3 regions of the Variovorax sp. 20P10.2.4 genome follow, and region 2 is predicted to be linked to each of the others. Evidence: predicted binding sites of a transcription regulator. Region 2 holds the regulator's gene; each other region holds the start of a gene.
The links. Region 2 encodes sigma-54, which starts transcription at its own class of promoters, with help from an activator protein. Its sites were predicted from a motif close to TGGCANGNAANCTGCTTT; they were not measured.
Positions count from the first base shown of each region.

Region 1: the regulator sigma-54 is predicted to act here: its motif matches at 2,973-2,990, upstream of AC27VN_RS27405 (isopenicillin N synthase family dioxygenase).
Region 3: the regulator sigma-54 is predicted to act here: its motif matches at 8,475-8,492, upstream of AC27VN_RS04535 (pilin).

Region 1 is NZ_JBZAYE010000376.1:267-6,888, reverse strand. It holds partial or broken gene AC27VN_RS27420 (ATP-binding cassette domain-containing protein) at 1-339, opposite strand, end outside; gene AC27VN_RS27415 (BMP family ABC transporter substrate-binding protein) at 361-1,458, opposite strand; gene AC27VN_RS27410 (VOC family protein) at 1,544-1,930, opposite strand; gene AC27VN_RS27405 (isopenicillin N synthase family dioxygenase) at 1,936-2,937, opposite strand; gene rutR (HTH-type transcriptional regulator RutR) at 3,153-3,848, shown strand; gene rutF (NADH-dependent FMN reductase RutF) at 3,859-4,383, opposite strand; gene AC27VN_RS27390 (malonic semialdehyde reductase) at 4,407-5,003, opposite strand; gene rutD (pyrimidine utilization protein D) at 5,000-5,806, opposite strand; gene rutC (pyrimidine utilization protein C) at 5,812-6,204, opposite strand; partial or broken gene rutB (pyrimidine utilization protein B) at 6,230-6,622, opposite strand, start outside.
Region 2 is NZ_JBZAYE010000595.1:53-4,308, forward strand. It holds gene lptB (LPS export ABC transporter ATP-binding protein) at 1-786, shown strand, start outside; gene AC27VN_RS33765 (RNA polymerase factor sigma-54) at 817-2,406, shown strand; gene AC27VN_RS33770 (phospholipase D family protein) at 2,417-4,015, shown strand; partial or broken gene AC27VN_RS33775 (LysE family translocator) at 4,025-4,256, opposite strand, start outside.
Region 3 is NZ_JBZAYE010000026.1:8,307-18,471, reverse strand. It holds gene AC27VN_RS04575 (pilus assembly protein) at 1-1,189, shown strand, start outside; gene AC27VN_RS04570 (SDR family NAD(P)-dependent oxidoreductase) at 1,332-2,078, opposite strand; gene AC27VN_RS04565 (FAD-binding oxidoreductase) at 2,084-3,382, opposite strand; gene AC27VN_RS04560 (GtrA family protein) at 3,379-3,780, opposite strand; gene AC27VN_RS04555 (decaprenyl-phosphate phosphoribosyltransferase) at 3,785-4,690, shown strand; gene AC27VN_RS04550 (divergent PAP2 family protein) at 4,697-5,128, shown strand; gene tfpZ (TfpX/TfpZ family type IV pilin accessory protein) at 5,112-5,858, opposite strand; gene AC27VN_RS04540 (hypothetical protein) at 5,855-7,795, opposite strand; gene AC27VN_RS04535 (pilin) at 7,918-8,406, opposite strand; gene AC27VN_RS04530 (3',5'-cyclic-nucleotide phosphodiesterase) at 8,628-9,431, opposite strand; gene AC27VN_RS04525 (CHASE2 domain-containing protein) at 9,458-10,165, opposite strand, start outside.

The DNA.
Region 1 (6,622 bases), on a different contig from region 2:
ATGGCTTCGGAACTCGGCCGAAGGCGGGGCGGTCAGCAGGATGTTCTGCGCCACGGTGAAGGGCCGCACCAGCTTGAAATGCTGGTGGACCATGCCGATGCGCTGGCGCGCCGCATCGCGCGGGCCCGCGAAGCGCACCGCGTTGTCGTCGACCAGCAGCTGGCCCGCCTCGGGCGCATAGAGGCCGGCCGCGATGTTCATCAGCGAGGACTTGCCCGCGCCGTTCTCGCCGAGCAGCGCATGCACCTCGCCCCAGCGCGCGGCGAAGTGCGCGTCGGTCAGCGCCGCGAAGCCGTCGAAGGATTTGCGGATGCCGGTGAGTTCGAGCGCGTTGGGCATGGGGGCGGAATTCCTCGCGGCCTACTTCTGCGTGACCACGCCCTTGACGAACCAGTCCATCTTCCAGAGGTCGGCATCGGACAGCACGGCGCCCTTGGCCACGCGCTCCTTGCCGTCGCGGTCGGCCAGCGGGCCGGCGTAGATCTGCTTGCCCTTCATGAGCGCGTCGCGCTCGGCGGTGATCAGCGCGGCCTTGTCCTTGGGCACGGCCGGGCCGAAGCCCGCGATGTCGGTGCCGCCGTCTTTCATCGAAATGAAGGCGCCGTACTCGGCGGGCTTCCAGTTGCCGGCCATGATCTTCTTGAGCTCGGGCGTCAGGAAGCGGTCCCACACCCAGACCGAGGAGCACAGCGTGGCCTTGGGCGCGAACTGGCGCAGGTCGCGGTGGTGGCCGGTGCCGTAGACGCCACGCTCCTGCGCGACGATCTGCGGCGTGGGGCTGTCGACGTGCTGGCCGATCACGTCGGCGCCCTGGTCGATCAGCGCGGAGGCGGCGGCGCGTTCCTTCACGGGGTCGTTCCACGCGCCGGTGTAGATCACGTTGACGGTGGCGTTGGGGTTCATCTTCTGCGCGCCGAGCGCGAAGGCGTTGATGGTCCAGTTCACCACGCCGAAGGGATTGGCCGCGACGAAGCCGAGCTTGCCGCTCCTGGAGGCCGCGCCTGCGGCCATGCCGCACAGGTACTGGCTCTCGTAGGTGCGGCCGTAGAAGGATTCGAGGTTGCGGCCGTTGGTGGTGCCCGAGCCGTTGAGGAAGGCGACGTCGGGGTACTTGGCGGCCAGGTCCTTGAAGCTGTCGGAGTAGCCGAAGGCCGTGCCGATGACGATGTTGGCGCCGCGCTGGATGAACTTCTCGGCCGCGGGCTTGATGGCCGAGGCGTCCTCGGGCACGTTCTCGACGAACTGGATCTTCTGGCCGAGTTCCTTCTCGATCTTCACGCGCGCCTCGTCGAAGGCCTGGGTCCAGCCGCCGTCGTTCTTGGGGCCGAAGTAGAGCATCGCGATCTTGGGCTTGTCCTTGAGCGTGAAGCCGTCGGCGGCGACCGCGGGCAGCGCCGCGAGGGACGCTGCGCCCGCCGCGAAGGTCAGGGCGAGACAGGAAACGGGAGTGCGCGGCATGGAGCAACCTTTCGAGAGAGGCATGGCGGAAGGGGCCGGAGAAAGAAGAAGGAGAGCGAGCAGGCGCGAGGAGGCCGCGGGCGCGTCACAGCATGAAGTTGATGCGGAACACGTTGCCCTCGGGATCGAGCAGCACCGACTGGTACCAGTCGTAGTAGGTGCGGTAGGGCGCCTTGACGAGCGTGGCGCCGGCCTCGAGCGCGATCGGCACCATCCGGTCGACCTCGTCCTGGCTGTCGACGTCGATGTTGAGCAGGAACTTCACGCCGCGCGTGTCGGAGAACTCGGCGAGCTGCAGCAGTTCGTAGGCATCGAGCGCGTTGAAGCCCAGGCTCGACTTGCCGGTGTCGAGGCCGCGGAAGATCGGCGAGCGGATCGCCTCGATCTCGGGGAAGCCGAACACGCGCTGGTAGAAGCCGCTGAGCGCGACCACGTCCTTCGCGAAGATGTTGACGTAGGACAGGTGGGCCATGTGCTCTACGCCGTCACCTTGGTGCCGCCGAAGGTCGTCTGCTTGACGAACTTCGAGGTCAGGTGGTCGCCCGAGGAGATCGGCGCGTACTTCGGTTGTTCGCCGGGCGCGAGGCAGCTCGGCAGGCACTCGACCATCGCGTCGTAGTTGGGCTGGTGGAAGAACACCAGCGACTGCCGGCGGTTGGTGCTCGCCACCTCGAAGGGCGGGTTGATCACGCGGTGCAGCGTCGACACCCACTGGTCATTGGTCCACTGCATCATCAGGTCGGCGATGTTGACGACCAGGCCGCCCTCGACCTGCGGCACGTCGACCCACTGGCCGGCCTTGTTGAACACCTGCAGGCCCTTGTCGTCGGGCAGCACGATCGTGAGGCTGCCGTAGTCGCTGTGCGCGCCCGCGCGCAACTGGCCCGGCAGCGGCTGCTCGCGCTGCGGCGGATAGCTCAGCACGCGGAACATGCTGATGTGGCGGTCGATCTTGTCGTCGAAGAAGCGCTCGGGCAGCGCGAGGCCGAGCGCGAACACGCGCATCAGCGAGCGCGAGAGATCGCTCATCGCCTCGAAGTAGCCCTCGTAGGCTTCGCGGAAGCCCTCGATCGGCGGCCAGCTGTTGGGTTCGAAATGCGGACCGGCCGCGGGACCGCGGTGGTAGTCGTCGTCGGGCACGTTCGAGGGGCCGATCGAGAACGACTCCTTGAGGTCGCCCGGTGCCGCTTCCTCGAGGCTGTACGACAGGCCTTCCTCGCCGACCGCGCTGTAGCCGCGCACCGCGTCCTCGCGCGGGCGGTCGACCTTGCGCTTCTCGGCCAGGGGCAGCTCGAAGAAGCGCCGCGACAGCGAGGCCACGCGCGCGATCAGCTCGGGCGCGATGCCGTGGTTGGTGATCACGAGGAAGCCGATGCTGCGGCAGGCTTCGTCGACTTTGTGCGCGACCTCGGCCTTGCCTTCGGCGGTGCCGGCGAAGTACGGCGCGAGATCGATGATGGGAACGGACAGCAGGGTCATGGCGAATGGCTCCATGGGCTTGGCATGCCTTTCGCCATGCAACGTCTGTGCCAGTTGGACCAAATGGACAAATCGCTTTCGTCGCGTCAGCATGGTGCGCCGCGAGGCCTTCGGAACACCGGCGCGGCGCGGTGCGATGCACGCGGCCTTACAGTGGTGCGCGTTCCGAACCAACGACCGATGACGATCGACGAAGACAGAAAGAGCGAGGGAAGATGCCGAAGACCAAGGCGCTGGCCGCGGCCAGCCACAGCGAGAAGCCGAGCCGCAAGCCCGCCGTGCGCAGCGCGTCGGCGGTGAACCGGCGGCTGCGCCAGATCGAGAACAAGCGCAGCGCGATCCTGGGCGCGGCGCTCGGGCTGTTCTCGCGCTTCGGGCTGCACGGTACCTCGATCGACCAGGTGGCCGCGCGCGCCGACGTGTCGAAGAGCAACCTGCTCTACTACTTCGCGAACAAGGAGGAGCTCTACGTCAACGTGCTGCGCGACCTGCTCGCGCTGTGGCTCGAGCCGCTGCGCGGCTTCAGCGCCGAGCAGGATCCGCGCGAGGCGATCGGCGACTACATCCGCCGCAAGCTCGTGATCTCGCGCGACCGGCCCGATGCCTCGCGCCTGTTCTGCCTCGAGATGATCCAGGGCGCGCCGCTGCTGCGCGACGAGCTCGATCGCGAGCTGCGCACGCTGGTGGAGAAGAAGTCCGAAGTGATCCGCGCCTGGGTCGAGGCCGGCAAGCTCGCGCCGGTCGATCCGCCGCACCTGATCTTCGCGCTGTGGGCGATCACGCAGCACTACGCCGACTTCGGCGTGCAGGTGCAGGCGCTGTCGGGTCACACGCTGGAGGACGAGGGCTTCTTCGAGCGCACCGTGGAGAACGTGCAGCGCATCGTGCTGCAGGGCATCGAGCCGCGTTGAGTTCGCGGCTTCAGTGCGGCGGCGCCGCGATCTCGTGATAACGCCGATCGAAGTAGATCAGCCCCTGCGCCGCGCCGCCGATGGCGATGGCCACGGCTTCGCAGAACAGCACGTCGTGCGTGCCCGCGCTGGTGGCGTGCATCACGCGGCAGTCGAAGGAGACGGCCGCGTCCTCGAGCATCGGCGAGCCGGTGGCATCGCGGCGCCAGCGGCCGGCGGCGAAGCGCTCGTCCATCGGCGTGCGGCCGCCGAACAGCGCCGACAGCGACTGGTGGCCCGCGGCGAGCACGTTCACGCACAGCACGCCATTGGCCTTGAAGGCCGGGTACACCGAGGCCGAGCGGTTGAGGCACACGAGCAGGGTCGGCGGTTCGTCGGTCACGCTGCAGACGGCCGAGGCCGTGAAGCCGGCGCGGCCCGCGGGACCGTCGGTGGTGATGATGTTGACGGCCGCGCCCAGTCGCGCCATTGCGTTGCGATAGTCGCTTTTCTGCAGGCCGCACGGCAACCCGGCGGGCGTTGGAATGGAGGCCATGGCGTGTTGCATGCCGGGTGCTTTCAGGCCAGCACGCAGGCCTCGTCGAAGCCCAGGCGCGGCAGGCGCCCGAACAGCTTCGACGCGTCGCCGTGGCCGAGGTTGATGAGGAAGTTGACGGTCCAGTCGCTGCCCTCGAAGAAGGCGGCGTCGACCTTGGCCTTGTCGAAGCCCGACATCGGGCCCGCGTCGAGCCCGAGCGCGCGCGCCGCCAGCAGCAGGTAGCCGGCCTGCAGGCTGGCATTGCGAAAGGCCGTCTCGTGTGCGGCCTCGGGGCTGCCGGTGAACCAGCTGCGCGCATCGGCATGCGGGAACAGCGTGGGCAGTCGGTCGTAGAACCTGCGGTCCCAGGCGGCGATGACGGTGACGGGCGCGCTCATCGTCTTCTCGAGGTTGCCCTTGGACAGCGCGGGCGCGAGCCGAGCCTTGCCCTCGGGCGTGCGCACGAACACGAAGCGCGCGGGCGAGCAGTTGGCCGAGGTCGGGCCGAGGCTGGCGAGCGCGTGCAGCTGGCGCAGCTGCGCGTCGGACACCGGTTCGTCGGTCCAGCCGTTGTGGCTGCGCGCGGCCGTGAAGAGCAGCGCGAGCGCCGCGTCGTCGAGCGAAGTGGAAGTGGTCATGCGATGGCGGCGGGTGTGGCGACCCGCGAGAGGAAATCGAGCAGGCCGCGGTTGAAGGCCTCGGCCTCGGTCACGCTGTGGGCATGGCCGCCATGCGCGACGAAGTCGAGCGTGACGTCACGCAGGCCGTCGGCCAGGTGCTGCGAGCAGGTCCAGGGCACGAGCACGTCGTCCTTGGCGGCCGCGATCAGCACAGGCGCGGCGATCTCGCCGAGACGTGCGGCCACGTCGAAGGCGCGCAGCGCGCCGATGCGCGCGCGCATGTTGGCCTCGCCCGGAAAGTGCGCGAAGGCATGGTCGACCTCGTCGGCCACGCGCTGCGCATGCTCGGCGGCCCAGGCCGCGGGGTACAGGAAGATCGGCTGCGCCTCGACATAGGCGCGCGCGCCGCAGGCGCCGAGCAGCGCGAGCCGTGCATCGAAGCAGCGCGCCGAATGCGGATTGGGTCGGGCCCACGCGTTGACGAGCACCAGGCTCGCGATGCGCGCGGGTGCGTCGAGCGCGAGCTGCAGGCCCACGAGGCCGCCGAGCGCGTGGCCCGCGAAGTGGCACTGCGCGGTGTGGGTGGCATCGAGGATCTCGAGCACGTCGCGCGCCATGTCGGCGATCACATAGGCCTCGGGCAGCGTGGCGGGGCTGCGGCCAGTGCCGCGCTGGTCGTAGACGATGACGCGGTGGCCCGCGGCGACCAGCGCGCCGAGCTGCGGCTGCCAGAAGCCGGCCGAGCCGCCGAGGCCCGACGACAGCAGCACGGTGGCCGCGGCGTCGGACGCGCCGTGCACCTCGTAGTGCAGGGGGCTCATCGAGCTCAGGACTTGCGGCCCACGTGCGCGATCGAGGCGATCTCGATCAGCGCGTCGGGCTTCACGAGGCCGCACTGGATGCAGAAGCGCGCCGGTTTGGTGCCGGGGAAGAACTCGGCATAGACCGCGTTGATCTTCGCGTAGTCGGCCCAGTCCTTGATCATGATCTGGTTGAAGGTCACGTCGTCCATGGTGCCGCCCGCGGCTTCAACCACGCCCTGGATGGTGGCGAGCACATGGCGGGCCTGCGCGGCGGCGTCGCCGACATGGACCACGTTGTTGTCCTTGTCGAAGGGCAGCGTGCCCGAGACGTAGAGCACGCCGTCGGCGAGCGTGCCAGGCACGTAGGGGGCGAGCGGCACGCCGGTGCCGGGCGGGATGATGGCTTGCTTGGGCATGAAAAGACTCCTGGAGAAAAGAGGATCAGGCGGTGGCCGCTTCGGCCGGGGCGGGTTGCGGCAGCGCGGCCGGCGCGAAGCTGCGGCAGAAGTGGTCGACCGAGGAGACCCAGCCGAAGAAGGTCTCGACGTTGTAGACCGAGGCCTGCTGGATCGCGGGCCCGCCGAGCTCGTGCGTGGCGTCCTCGAGCATCACGGCGAAGTACTCGAGGTGGAAGGCGTCGCGCAGCGTGGATTCCACGCAGACGTTGGTCGCGATGCCGGTGAACACGAGGTGGCGAATGCCGCGCGAGCGCAGCGTGCTGTCGAGCGTGCTGTTGAAGAAGCCGCTGTAGCGCGTCTTGGGCACGACGATGTCGCCGGGCTGCGGCTTCATCTCGTCGATGAGCTCGTAGTCCCAGCCGCCCTTGGCGAGGAA
Region 2 (4,256 bases):
GCCGCCGGAACCCAGGAAGCCAACGGCGTGCCGGGCAGCCGCCTCGTCGCGCGCGGCCTGCAGAAGAGCTATGGCAGCCGCAAGGTGGTCAAGGACGTCTCGCTCGACGTACAGAAGGGCGAAGTGGTCGGACTGCTCGGGCCCAACGGCGCCGGCAAGACCACCTCGTTCTACATGATCGTCGGGCTGGTGCGCGCCGACGCGGGCGAGATCTCCATCGACGGCGAGCCGATCGCCCACATGCCGATCCACCGCCGCGCGCGCATGGGCCTGAGCTACCTGCCGCAGGAGGCCTCGATCTTCCGCAAGCTCACGGTCGAGGAGAACGTGCGCGCGGTGCTCGAGCTGCAGCGCGAGCCCGATGCCAACGGCCGGCCGCAGGCGCTGTCGAAGCAGCGCATGGAAGAGCGCCTGTCGGAGCTGCTGGCCGACCTGCGCGTCGACCACCTGCGCGATTCGCCCGCGCTCGCGCTGTCGGGCGGCGAACGCCGCCGCGTCGAGATCGCGCGCGCGCTGGCCACCCAGCCGCGCTTCATCCTGCTGGACGAACCCTTCGCCGGCATCGACCCGATCGCGGTGATCGAGATCCAGCGCATCATCAGCTTCCTGAAGGAACGCGGCATCGGCGTGCTCATCACCGACCACAACGTGCGCGAGACGCTGGGCATCTGCGACCACGCCTTCATCATCAGCGACGGCCATGTGCTGGCACAGGGCACGCCCTCGGAGATCGTCGACAACGCCGAAGTGCGCCGGGTCTACCTGGGCGAGCACTTCCGCATGTGATGACCCTCGTGCAAGTCATTTCCTGAGGGCATGAAACAAGGCTTGTCGCTGCGCGTTTCGCAGCATCTCGCGCTGACGCCTCAGCTGCAGCAGTCGATCCGGCTGCTGCAGCTCTCCACGCTCGAACTGAGCCAGGAGGTCGAGCAGATGCTCGACGAGAACCCCTTTCTCGAGCGCACCGCCGAGGAAGCCGCGCGCGAGGAGTTCGGCCTCGACGCCGCCGACACGCCCGCGCCGCGCGAGGACACCGAGCGCGAAGCCGAGAGCGACTACGCGAGCGCCGCGCCTTCGACCTCGACCACGTCCACCGAGACCACCTCATCGTCCGAGGCCGAACCGGCCCTCGACTCGCCCGAGCGCGAGCCCGACTGGGAAGGCGACGGCACCGTCGACATGGCGCCCGACGACAGCGAGTGGGGCAGCGACGCGCCCGCGCGCAACAACAGCAGCACCGGCGACGACGAGCGCGCCGATGCTACCGAACTCGCGCGCAGCCAGGAATCGCTGCAGTCCTTCCTGCACCGCCAGGCGTTGAGCCTGCGGCTCAACGAGAACGACAGCGCCGCGCTGCGCTTTTTGATCGAGTCGCTCAACGACGACGGCTACCTCGAGGATTCGCTGCCGGCGCTGGCCTCGGGCCTCGCGGGCGACGACAACGACCAGTTCGACGAGCTGGTGCACCACTTCCAGGTCGCGCTCGGTCTGCTGCAGAGCCTGGAGCCCGCGGGCGTGGGCGCGCGCGACCTCGGCGAATGCCTCGCGATCCAGCTGCGCGCGCTGGCCGACGAAGACGAAACCGAGGACGAGGAGCTGGTGCGCAAGACCGCGCTCGCCATCTGCAAGCAGCCGATGGAGCTGCTCGCGCGGCGCGACTTCAAGCGCCTGGCCACGCTCACGCGCACCAACGAGGAACTGGTGCGCTCGGCGCTGCAGATCATCGCGCGGCTCGAACCCAAGCCGGGCCGCCGCTTCGTCGATGTCGAGCGCAACATCGTCATCCCCGACGTGATCGTCACCAAGACCGGCCGCGGCACCAACGTGAAGTTCCGCGTCATGCTCAACCCCGAGGTGATGCCGCGGCTGCGCGTGCACGACATCTATGCCGGCGCGCTCAAGTCGCACAAGGGCGAGGGCAGCCAGGCGCTGTCGCAGCGGCTGCAGGAGGCGCGCTGGTTCATCAAGAACATCCAGCAGCGCTTCGACACCATCCTGCGCGTGAGCAACGCCATCGTCGAGCGGCAGAAGAGCTACTTCGTGCACGGCGAGCTCGCGATGCGCCCGCTGGTGCTGCGCGAGATCGCCGACGAGCTCGGGCTGCACGAGTCCACCATCTCGCGCGTGACCACCGCCAAGTACATGTCCACGCCCTTCGGCACGGTCGAGCTCAAGTACTTCTTCGGCTCGGCGCTGGGCACCGAGACCGGCGGCAATGCGTCGAGCACCGCGGTGCGCGCGCTGATCAAGCAGTTCGTCGGTTCGGAGAGCGTGAAGAAGCCGCTGTCGGACAGCCAGATCTCCGAGATGCTCAAGGAGCAGGGCATCGAGTGCGCGCGCCGCACCGTCGCCAAATACCGCGAGGCGCTGCGCATCGCGCCCGCCAACCTGCGCAAGGCCCTGTAGAAAGCCGCCGATGGCCCGACGCCTGCTGTCGCGCTGTGGGCTCTGGGTGTTCGCCATCGCGGCCGCGCTGCTGGCCGCCGGTTGCGCGACCTTGCCCGACGAGGCCCCGCGCGCGCCTACCAAGGCCATCGCCGTGTCGAAGGACACCGCGCTCGGGCGCATCGCGCTGGCCGCGCAGCCCGACCCCGACCTCAGCGGCTTTCGCCTCATGCCCGGTGGCGACTTCGCCTTCGACACCCGCATCCAGCTCGCGCGCCGGGCCCAGCGCACGCTCGACGTCCAGTACTACCAGATCGAGAACGACGAGACCGGCCGCTACCTGCTGCGCACCCTGCGCGACGCCGCGCAGCGCGGCGTGCGGGTGCGCGTGCTGATGGACGACCTCTACACCGCGGGCGAGGACGAGTTGCTGCGCGGCTTCGCGGCCACGCCCAATGTCGAGCTGCGCCTGTTCAACCCCTTCCCGGCCGGCCGCGGCAGCCTGCTCGCGCGCTTCACGGCCTCGCTGTTCGACTTCAGCCGCGTCAACCGGCGCATGCACAACAAGCTGTTCATCGCCGACGGCGCGATGGCCGTGGCGGGCGGGCGCAACATCGGCAACCAGTACTTCCGGCGCACCGCGGGCGAGAACTTCATCGACCTCGACACCTTCGTGACGGGCGCGCTGATCCCGCGCCTGGGCAGCCTGTTCGACCAGTACTGGAACAGCCCCTACGTGCGGCCCATCGAGTCGGTGGTGGCGAGCGCGCTGCCTGCCGACGAACTGCAGCGCCGCTTCGAGGCCGCCACCGGCCCCGACACCACGCCGCCGCCGCCGAAGCCCGCGCCCAACGACCTGCTGGGCTACGGCCCGATCGCCGAGGACCTCGACGCCGGCCGGCTCGGCCTGATCTGGACCACGGCCGAGGCCTATGCCGATTCGCCCGACCGCGTGATCGGCAAGACCGCCTCGTACGGCGGCGTGCCGCTGCTCGACGTCGACAGCGTGCGCTACAACGTGGTCGAGCAGATGCGCCGCGCGCGCAGCGAGGTGACCATCGTCTCGCCCTACCTGATCCCGGGCGCCGCGGGGCTCGAGGTGATGAACGAGATCCGCCGGCGCCAGGTGAAGATCAGCGTGGTGACCAACTCGCTCGCCGCCACCGACGAGCCGCTGGTGCACACCGCCTACCGCCGCTACCGGCCCGAGATGCTGCGCCTGGGCGCCGAACTCTACGAACTCAGCACCAACCGCACCCGCCGCAGCGTGCGGCTGGGCCTGTTCGGCACCTCGGTCGGGCGGCTGCATGCCAAGTCGGCGGTGATCGACCAGCGCATCCTGTTCGTCGGCTCGATGAATTTCGACCCGCGCTCCGAGGTCCACAACACCGAGATCGGCCTGTTCATCCGCAGCCCCGAGATGGCGCAGCAGGCGCTGAAGCTGCTCGAGGTGCTCAAGCAGCAGGGCGCCTACAGGCTGCGCTTCGCCGAAGGCAGCGACTCGCGCCTGGAGTGGATCAGCGAGGAGGCCGGCAAGACCACGGTGCTGAGCGAGGAGCCCGACTCGGGCTTCTGGGACCGCACCATGCTCGAGCTGCTGGCGCCGTTGACGCCGGAGAGCCTGCTCTAGGAATCGGCCTCAGGTCCCGCGCACCGCCGACCACACCAGCCGCAGCCCCAGCAGCCCCATCACGCCGCCGGCCGCGCGGTCGATCCAGGTCTTGTAGCGCAGGTAGGCCGAGCGCGGCGCCGCCGACGACAGCGCGAGCGCGACGATGGCGTACCAGCCGGTCTCGATGCAGAAGATCACGGCCGGCACCGCGAGCGCCAGCACCAGCGGCACCTCGCGCGGCAGGAAGGCCGCGAAGATG
Region 3 (10,165 bases), on a different contig from region 2:
TGTGCCCAATCTCTACCGCCTGGCCGATTCGAACTATGCGAACAAGCACAACTACATGGTCGACGGTGCCCCGGTGGTCGGCGACATCTATGTGGGCAACGCCTGGAAGACGATTCTCGTCGGTGGCATGGGCAAGGGCGGGCGCGGCTACTACGCGCTCGACATCACGGACCCGCAGAATCCGCGATCGCTGTGGGAGTTCACCGACGACAACCTGGGACTGACTTTCGGCAATCCCGTCATCACCAAGCGCGCGGATGGCACATGGGTCGTGGCGTTCGCGTCGGGCTACAACAACGTCAGCCCTGGCGACGGGGTGGGTCGGCTCTTCGTGCTCAACGCCAACACCGGCGCGAGAGCTCGCGCGGACATCAGCACGGGCGTGGGCAGTACCTCCGCGCCGAGCGGACTGTCGAAGATCAACGGATGGATCGACCAAGAATCGGACAATACATCCAGGCGCTTCTATGGCGGCGATGAACTGGGCAATCTCTGGCGCTTCGACATCGATGGCGCGACGCAGCCTTACAACTCCGCGATGCTGCTGGCCCAGTTCCTGATCAATAGCACGACACCGCAACCCATTACCACGCGCCCTCGCTTGACGCAGGTGAACGGCAAGCCGGTCATCGTCGTCGGGACCGGGCGCTACATGAGCACGGGCGACATCACCAACACGACTCAGCAGAGCATCTATGCCATCAAGGATTCGCTCGCGAGCACGGGCCTCGGCGACGTGCGGGCCGGTACGACGCTGGTGCAGCAAACCCTCACCGTATCGAACAATGAAGCCGCGATCACTAGCAACCCGGTCAACTGGACGACGCAGAACGGCTGGAAGGTAGATCTGCCTCAGTCAGGTGAGCGCGTCTTCGTCGATATCGCGCTCCAAGGCAGCGTTCTCGCGATTTCCACAGCGATCCCTACCGGTGATGCATGCAGCTCCGGTGGTAGCTCGTGGAACTACCTGTTGAACACGGCCAGTGGCGCCGCGCTGGAGAACAAGGCCGGAGCACTTGTTAGCGCCAATTCCGTGATCGTGGGGCAGAGTTTCGTGAAGCTGGCAGATGGAACGCTACGGCTTTTGCGGCAGCTCAGTGATGGCACGACTTCGCTGGTGAGGACGCCGTCGAGCACGAGTTCAAGCATCACGCCGCAGCGGACTTCGTGGCGTGAACTCACGCAATAATCCCTCAGACCGCTGGACGCAATTCTACTCACCCATTTTTTAGTTTTGAAACTTGAAAAGTTCCAATTCGCACTCTTCACCCTCTGAATCGGATGCGAATTTAGCCTCGATTTATTGAAAATTTCAATCCGATAAAACGAAACTAAATATTCAACTTGTTGAAAACAAAAGCAGGCAAATTTCGAATCACGAGCATGATCCATCGCCATTTTCCTGGAACGTAAATCGTGCTGCGCCCAGAATGGATGCCTTCCACGACTTTTTTTGCAACTTTTTCGACCGAAGCGAGCCGCGCGCCTCGACTTTTTAGATCTGCAGTCATGGGCGTATCCGTTGGACCCGGCTTGATAAGAACCACAATCACACCCTTTGCGGCAAGACGGTGCTGTAGCCCCTCGGCATATCGGGCGACGAGCCCTTTGGCCGCGCCATAGATGTAATTGGTTTTTCGACCACGATCACCCGCAACCGATCCGATGATCGCAATCGTCCCGTGGCCGACTTCCTCCATCGATGTTGCGAAGGCTTCCGCAAAAAGCACGGAAGAGATGCCGTTGATACCCAAAGCTTCATTCACCAGCTGAAGGTTATGTTGGCAAGCCTTCTGATCCGGCAGGGAGCCGTGAGCAATGAGAACGATATCGGGAACGGATTCGGTGACCAACGCGTGAACCGTATCAAAAATAGCGTCGGGGGTCGAAAAATTCGCTTTAACCGATCGAATTCGGGATGTGGGACTTCTGACGCGCAAATCTGCCGCTACCCGTTCAACGCGCTGCAAATCTCGGCCCACCAGTATCAGATCTACGCTCTCCGTCGCGACCCAATTTCTTGCGCAATGCTCGGCGATGGAGGACGTCGCGCCGATAATGACTATTTTTCTGAACATTGAATTCAATATCCCATCAGGCGCCGAGACATCGCAGAGCTGATTCCTGGATCCCGGTAACTCAAAAAATCCGGCAAACGCGAATAGCCTGCCTCGAACAAAGAGCGTGACATGCGAGCATCCTTTGCACAATAGATTCGCCCACCCGCTTCACGTACTATCGAATCGAGGCGATCGAAAAGAGATAGAGTCCGGGCACCGCGGTTGGGAAAGTCTAAGGCCAGTGTCGCACCGCAAGCAGGAAAACTCAGCATTCCAGGGGCAATTCGATCGCCAAACGTCTTTAGAACGGCCAAAAAAGAACCCTCTCCGAATTTGATAATTTCATTCAACATGGCCTTGATTGCCTCACCCTGCAAAGCCCGAGGCACGATGCTCTGGTATTGGTAGAAACCTCGAGGTCCGTAAATTTTATTCCACCCCCCGATATTATCCAGGGGATAAAAAAAACTCTCATAGTGCGCGACAGTTTGAACCGGCTTTATTCGCCTCAAGTGGAAATAGGCTGCATTAAAGGAGCGCAGTGTTACCCCATTGACGAGAGAGACTGGTGGAGTAAAAGGCATGGATATCTTTTTCTTTGATACCGTCACGCGATTTTTTTCTTGCCCATGATTCGCCCGCATGAATAGTCCTCGGCCATTTTTTGATCCGGCGCAGTCAATCCACGAAACCGTGTGCTCCCACGCTTTTTCAGAGGAATCCGCCAGGGTAAAAAATTCATCCAAGCTTTCATAGGAAAGGGTCTCCACATCCATCCAAGGGCCGCTCACGTGGCGAAGTTGAATTTCGACCTCTAGCACAAGACCAGTCAAACCCATGCCCCCCACGGTCGCAGCGAACCAATCTTGACGTTCAAACGGTCCACATTCGATGATCTCACCATCAGTGCGAATCAATTTCAGCCATCTAATATGATTTCCGAAAGTGCCCTGCACGTGGTGGTTTTTTCCATGGACATCATTTGCGATTGCCCCCCCTACTGTGACCAGCTGCGTTCCGGGAGTGACAGGCAGCATCCAGCCGCGGGGGGTGGCCAGCTGTTGGATATCGCGCAGCAACACTCCAGCTTCGCAGCGTAATCGACCTGTTTTTTCGTCGAAATGTACTAAATGATCGAGGCTTTCAGTGCTCCACAACAGGCCGCCAGCATTAAGGCAGACGTCGCCATAGCTTCGCCCCGCGCCATACGCGATCCCTGGGTGGTGCCGAGTGAGCACGGACGCAGCATCGCTGGGCGAGCGGATAGTCACAACTTCATGCAAATCACGAGAAAGTCGTCCCCAAGACGAGACGCGCCTCATGGGTTCTCCTTTCTAAACACATAGTGCTTGTCGAGGTAATATTTTGCGGCATAACCAATTGACAACCCAATGACGCCTCCAAGGTAGCGCATTTCACGGGAAGCAAAAAAAACATGGAAGCCAAACTCAAACCCCCAGAAAATAGCAGTTGTCAACAAACCCATTGAAACATAGAGAATGAGGACTTTGACACCATGTTTCGTGCTATGCGTTTGAAATCGGAATATGTATTTTTTGTCCAAAAAGTACTTCACTAACAATCCCACGGCAGTACCAAAAAATATGGAGACTTGGATACTGAAGGGCCCGTCGTATTTCAGAATTGCAACCTCTTGCGATGCGATGTTCGCAACAGTCGCCACCAGTGCAAAGAACATGTAAGCAACTACCAAATTCATTTTAATGTCGCTCCCTCAATTTTCCATGCATGAATCACCTTTGCTCTCGCCTTTCATGATGCAGGTACGCGGACTCATTTCTCTTATGCGACCCAAGCAGTGGGTCAAGAATGGGTTTGTTTTGGCTCCGCTTATTTTTACCGGAGAATTCACCAATCTCAATTCGGTGGCGGCAGCTTTTTTGGCTGCAATCCTCTTTTGCCTTGGCTCTTCGGCCACCTACATCATCAACGATATTCACGATATAGAAAGAGATCGCAAACATCCTAGAAAATCGAAGACTCGGCCACTTGCTTCGGGAGCAACCTCAGTTTCCGTGGGAATTGGGCTGCTTATCGTTCTTTATGGAATACAAATTACCGCTTGGTTCTGGGCGCCCAGAGTTGTTTTCGTGATTGCAGCATATATGGCGCTCAATATTGCATATACCTTTGTGCTCAAGCACCAGCCGGTTGCGGATATTTTTTCGATTGCCATTGGCTTCGTTTTGCGCGTTTACGCAGGCGCCATGGCGCTGTCTGTTCCTGTTTCGAGTTGGATGTTCGTTACTACCCTGTGCCTCGCTTTATACTTGGCGGCAATCAAGCGCCGACAGGAGTTGAGCCTCAGCGGAATCGACGGCCGAAAAGTACTAGAAAAATATTCACTATCGCTGGTTGATCGCTACGCAGAAATGTCTGCAACTGGGGCACTTGTCTTCTATAGCATGTTTGTTATGTCGGCTCGGCCGCAATTGGTGTTCACAGTGCCGCTCGTGCTCTTTGGATTGTTTCGATATTGGTACGTGGTGGAAAAACTGGACGGCGGGGAGTCTCCCACAGATGCATTACTCGCAGATTGGCAGCTGATATTGACGGTGTTGCTTTGGATTGCTGCATGCGTTTGGGCACTTTGGCCAAACGGTGCCTGAACCACCATGAGAACTGATTTTTCATACCTCTTCACCCCATTTTTGGCATGGCTGGTTGCGGGAACGTTAAAGCTTGTCATCAATAGCGTTCGAGCTCGCAAACTAGCTTTTGGATTGATTGGGTACGGCGGGTTGCCAAGCAATCACACCGCGATCGTAACCAGTGTCGCAGCACTGGTGGCCCTTAAACAGGGTTTCGATCATCCAGCCTTCGGAGTAGCGCTCGCGCTCGCATTTATTGTGGTGCTAGATGCCACCAGCTTGCGCCGCGAGGTTGGCAAGCACGCGGCTCTCCTCAACAAGCTGGATAACCCTTCGACTGGAACCACGCCGTTGCGTGAGCGAATGGGCCATAGCTGCATCGAAGTCGGAGCCGGAATTTTCGTCGGTATATCGGTCGCAGTAATCATTACAACCTTGATCAATTCCAAGGTCTAAGATCGGCTATGGTGATGACCGCGCCCTCTTTATTGAGAAGAATCACCATATCCCTCTGATTACCCTTGAGCGGTAACCATCCGGTTGCTGCAGCCCACTTCATTCGGGTGGCCGCTACATCCTGCTTTGGGTTGAACTGCTCCAAGTCAACAAGCTTGCGCGCTTTTTCTCTTATCTTGGCTGCTTGGGTCGCAAGCACTTGATAGGCCTCTAATTCTTTAGCAAAGCTTTTTCCCAAAATCAACTCGTCTTGCTTTTGCTTTAGCCGAATTTCTTGATCACCGGAGTACACAGCTGCGACCACCTTGGGGCCATGAAAAAAGGAAGCCACCATCTCGGCGTTGAGCCTGTCGTGCCCTTTAAGATCGACATCTACTGGGCGTACAACTTCGAAGTCGTCGACCACGAACACGAGCCACTGCGGCCGACCTTGGGCAAGAACAAATACTCCATATGCGCACGCAATCAATTGCAATAAAAACATCACCAACAAATCAATAACCAGCTTTTTCTTATCCTCTTTATACAAAACAAACGTAAGCGCTGGCCCGAGCACCAAATTCACCAGCGCCAAAACGCCAAAAACTTTTACAACCTCGGCCGTTTTCTCTAGTGGGTGGGGATACCACAATAAAAACACAAAGAAATAAACAACCGCCAAGAAAACAGATGAGTACGTAATCTGCCAACCGACAGCGCTCAGCTTATTCTTGACAATAAAACTCATCATGGAATCTCAGCGCCTGCGCTTTTTTCCGCCATTTTTTTCGCCTTTTCTATAAGGTCGCGGCATCTGGAAGCATCCTCGCCAGAAGAGGCCTTGCAATATTTTTCGAGAATCAATGCAGGGTCTTTTTTAAGCCGCTCTTTTTTTGAATAAAACAGTGGCTCCAAGCTATCGAAAAGATCTTGAGCATCCCTGTCTCGTCCAAGCGCAAGAAGAATTGCCACTCTCGGGTAAAATAAGGCAATTTTTTCACTTTCAGCCAAATACCACTCAGCGATCTTGCTATATTTAAGTGCAGAGACGGCATCGCCCTTAAACATCATCAGCCCAAGCGCATAATCTCCGTATACACCTGCAATGCCAATTTTTGGGACAGGCATGCCGAGTACTTTTCGTTCTCCATCTTTCATTTCATGGAATTTTGGAAGAGCGAACATTATCCCTCGAAGATAATCAAGGCTTTCGGGATCCCCTTTTCGCAGCAACAGGTTTGCATAGATAATTTGATCGGGAACATCTAGCCCTCCGTCCCTTTCCCTCACGAAATTAATTTCTTTTTCCACCAGATCGGCTCGACCTGCCTTGAGCGCTCCATACATGTAATTGTATTGAGCAAAGAAAAAATTGGGATGTTTATGATACGCCCAATTCCAAAGCCGAAGATCGGAAGACCATATGGGCAGGACTGTATACGTTGTGAGGAGAGCTATAAAAATCCATCCCGTCGCGGCAACCAAAAGCCATCGATTTGCAAATTGACCTCTCAAGCCGGTGAATTCGATCAGCGACTTATAGTCCACCAACACCATCGAAATGCAAAAGAATGCCAATGGCGCCGTCAGAAATCTTTCGTGCCCAATATTTCCTCCTGTGCTCAAAGGAATGAAGTGAAGTACAGGAAGCAGACAAAACATTCCGGCCCCAAAAACCCATGCAGCCGGGCTTTTGTTCCTTAAACACTGAAGGGACAGAAAAAGTAGCGCGCCGACGACAAGAACGCTCGCTACCATCTCCGGAATGCCATGTGGTTTCAGCTCGTAGGCGGGATGCAAAGGGTTGATCGAACTGAATGGAAAGAAAATCTTCACAGCATAAAACTTCAGCGCTTCGAGTGGAGTCAATCCTTGAATTATTACGTCGCGAATATATTCGACCGACATGGTGCTGTGATATATCCCTCCTGCGGAATTTTTGCGCAAAATAACATATGCCCCAAAAATCACGGCCGACAACAGCAACAGGTACCGATTTTGAATGAGCACTTCCTTGGCAAGACCGTTGCGCCCCATCCACGAACGCCCTTTCCCTTGGATCGCGAGCCAAATGCACAACAGCACCATGGGCAAGACTGCGCCCAACTCCTTGCTTAAAAGGGCTCCCGCCATCAAAGTGACTGCGAAAATCGAACGCGGCAAACTCGGAGAGCCGGGTTTATAGGTATAAATCGCAATCGCCGCCAGAATGAAGAATGTTGACATCAAGTCGAATCGACCCGCAACCCAAGCTGTCGTCTCCACGAGCGCCGGATGAACTGCATAAACAACGCCAGCTAAAAAAGCTAGTGATGTGCAATGTTGCCGCCTCAATTGCATCAAGAGCTGTCTGCAAACATAAAATACGAGCCATACATTGCACGTATAAATCAAGAGATTAATTACATGCGACACCAGCGGCTTTTGACCAAAAATATGGAATTCGGCATATAAAGTCAAGAACACTAAGGGTCTGAGGTAGCTTGTACCTGGGAGCACTGGTTCTGCAAGCAACCTCCAGCTGAGAGCATCATTTAAAAGCGCTGACTTGTCTAAAAAGAGCAGGTTGTCGTCCCAGACGTACTCAAAACCCAAAACCTGCCAATAAAGTGCAACGCTTAACAGCGGCAACATTATTGTTGCCGCAAAAAATTGGTGGCTTTTTACCCATTGACATAGCGCCTTCATCTACACTCCCATCTCTTCATTTTGATTCTTGCAGTCCAAGGTTATTTGCACTTACGCCAGTAAAGCAAAAAAAAAGCAAGCCCTTTCGGGCTCGCTTTTGATCAAAGAATTCAAATCTTTTATCAGGGCTTGCAAGCGTTCGGCAGGTATTTGACTTCGATGGAGGAAGTACCAGCCACGCCATCAACCGATGCAGTGCCACAAGCCCAGGTGCTGCCACCATTGGCCGTTACAAACGTCAGGGTGCCACCGCTGGCCTTACCCGCCGTCATGCCAACGGTAATCGTACCTGCGGGATAGGCACCACTGATCGAATCGGCAACGGTGCTGTACTTACCGATGAGGTTCGCATTCAGCTGCCCTGCGGAAGGCGTTGCCATTGGCGAGACGAGCAGCGTGGGCCAAGCATTCTTGTCCGCGCCGTACTCGGCCAGCGGCTGCTTCAGGCCACCGCCAAGGGTCACGGCCTCGGTCACTTGACCACGGGTCACGTAGTCCTGATAAGCCGGCAGCGCCACAGCCGCCAAGATACCAATGATCGCCACAACGATCATCAATTCGATAAGGGTGAAACCCTTCTGCACATTGCGTGCGATGGAACGACGGTTCATTTCACTAACTCCAGGTTGGTTGGGTTGGTTGTCACTCCCGGGAGTCCTCCCCCCGGAGCGTGGAACCTTCCGCAGCATCCGTGCCACCCGTTTTGCCGCCCCGTCAGCGACCTAACGCGTCACCCCTGACCACATTGGCGTTACTGCGTGTGACAGAAGATGTATCAAGATGCGACACATGGTGACAAATTTGTCATGCCATCCCGGCCGCGCGGCCGGGCTCAGAAGGTCAGGATGCCGTCCGCCTTGAGCCAGCGGATGTCCCGCTGCGCGAGCCCCGGGACCTGCCGGCCGGCCAGCGATTCGATCTGGCTCATGATCTCCTCGGTTTCGGCCGGCTTGGTGTGGGTGATGTAGATCGGGTAGTCCTTGCCGGGCTCGATGTGAGCCAGCTCGTCGGCCAGCATGGTGGGCGACAGGTGCAGGCTGCGTTCCGCCAAGGCTTGTTCGCGGTTGCTGAAGGCGGTCTCGATGACGAGCATCGCGACCTCGAGCGCGTTGACGCGGTCCCAGAACGGCGCGTTGCGCTCGGTGTCGCCGCTGAAGACCCAATGGGCACCGCCGTCGGCACGGCTCACGGCGAAGCCGCAGGCGGGCACGGTGTGCACGGCCGGCAGCACCTCGATGCGCTTGGGCGTGGCGCTGCCGAGCAGCAGGGTCTGGCCGACGGCGATGTCGTGGAAGGTGACGAAGGGCGCCTCGGGACTCGGGATGCTCTCGAAATCGGGCCAGATGATGTTGTTGAAGACATGGGCGCGCAGCGCCTCGATGGTGGCGCGCAGCGCATGCACGCGCAGCGGCCGGGTGCGACGGCCGCCGACGGCGTCGAGCATCAGGGGCAGGGCGGCAATGTGGTCGAGATGGCAGTGCGTGAGCACCATGTCGTCGACGCCGGCCATTTCTTCGAGGGTGAGATCGCCGACGCCGGTGCCGGCATCGACGAGCAGGTCGGTATCGACCAGGAAAGAGGTGGTGCGGCAGTCTTTGGCGATGGCGCCCGAGCAACCCAGCACACGAACCTGCATTGTGAGAGACCCCTTGTCTGTGTCTGTCATTTGGTTTCGAACCGGGTCGCACCGTCCCACGACGGGTCGTGGGGACGCAACGCCATCGAGGCTAATCTCTGCGCGTAGAGCTGGTAAAGGACTTTTTTGGCATCGGCCACGAGGAGGGGGTCCAGCAAGTTTCGGCCCAAGGCCCAGTCTTGGCGCCGGTAGGCGGCCAGCACCTCGGCCCAGCGTTCGAGCCGGTGCGCCTCGCGCACGGCGACGACGTCGGCTTCGTCCAGGGCGACGGCCAGCGGCGTGAACACGGCGACGGCCTGGGCTCGGCCCTTGACGAACACGCTGTCGAGCTCCTGCCAGACATAGGCCGGCGCGAACTCGCGCGTGCCACCGCTGGCGACGATCTCGACGCCGTAGTGGCCACTGAGGCCCTCGAGGCGCGAGGCCAGGTTGACCGCGTCGCCGACCACGGTGTAGCTGCGCCGCGCGGCCGATCCCATGTCGCCCACGCTCATGACGCCGCTGTTGAGGCCGATGCCGATGCTGATCTCGGGCCGGCCGATGGAGCGGTGGATGCGGTTGAGGTCCTGCACGGCCTCGGCCATGTCGAGCGCGGCATTGACGGCGAGGCTGGCGTGGTCGGGCGTCTCGAGCGGCGCGCCCCAGAAGGCCATGACGCAATCGCCCATGTACTTGTCGACGGTGCCGCGGTGCGCGGTGATGACGTCGGTGAGGCGGCTGAACACGGTGTTGAG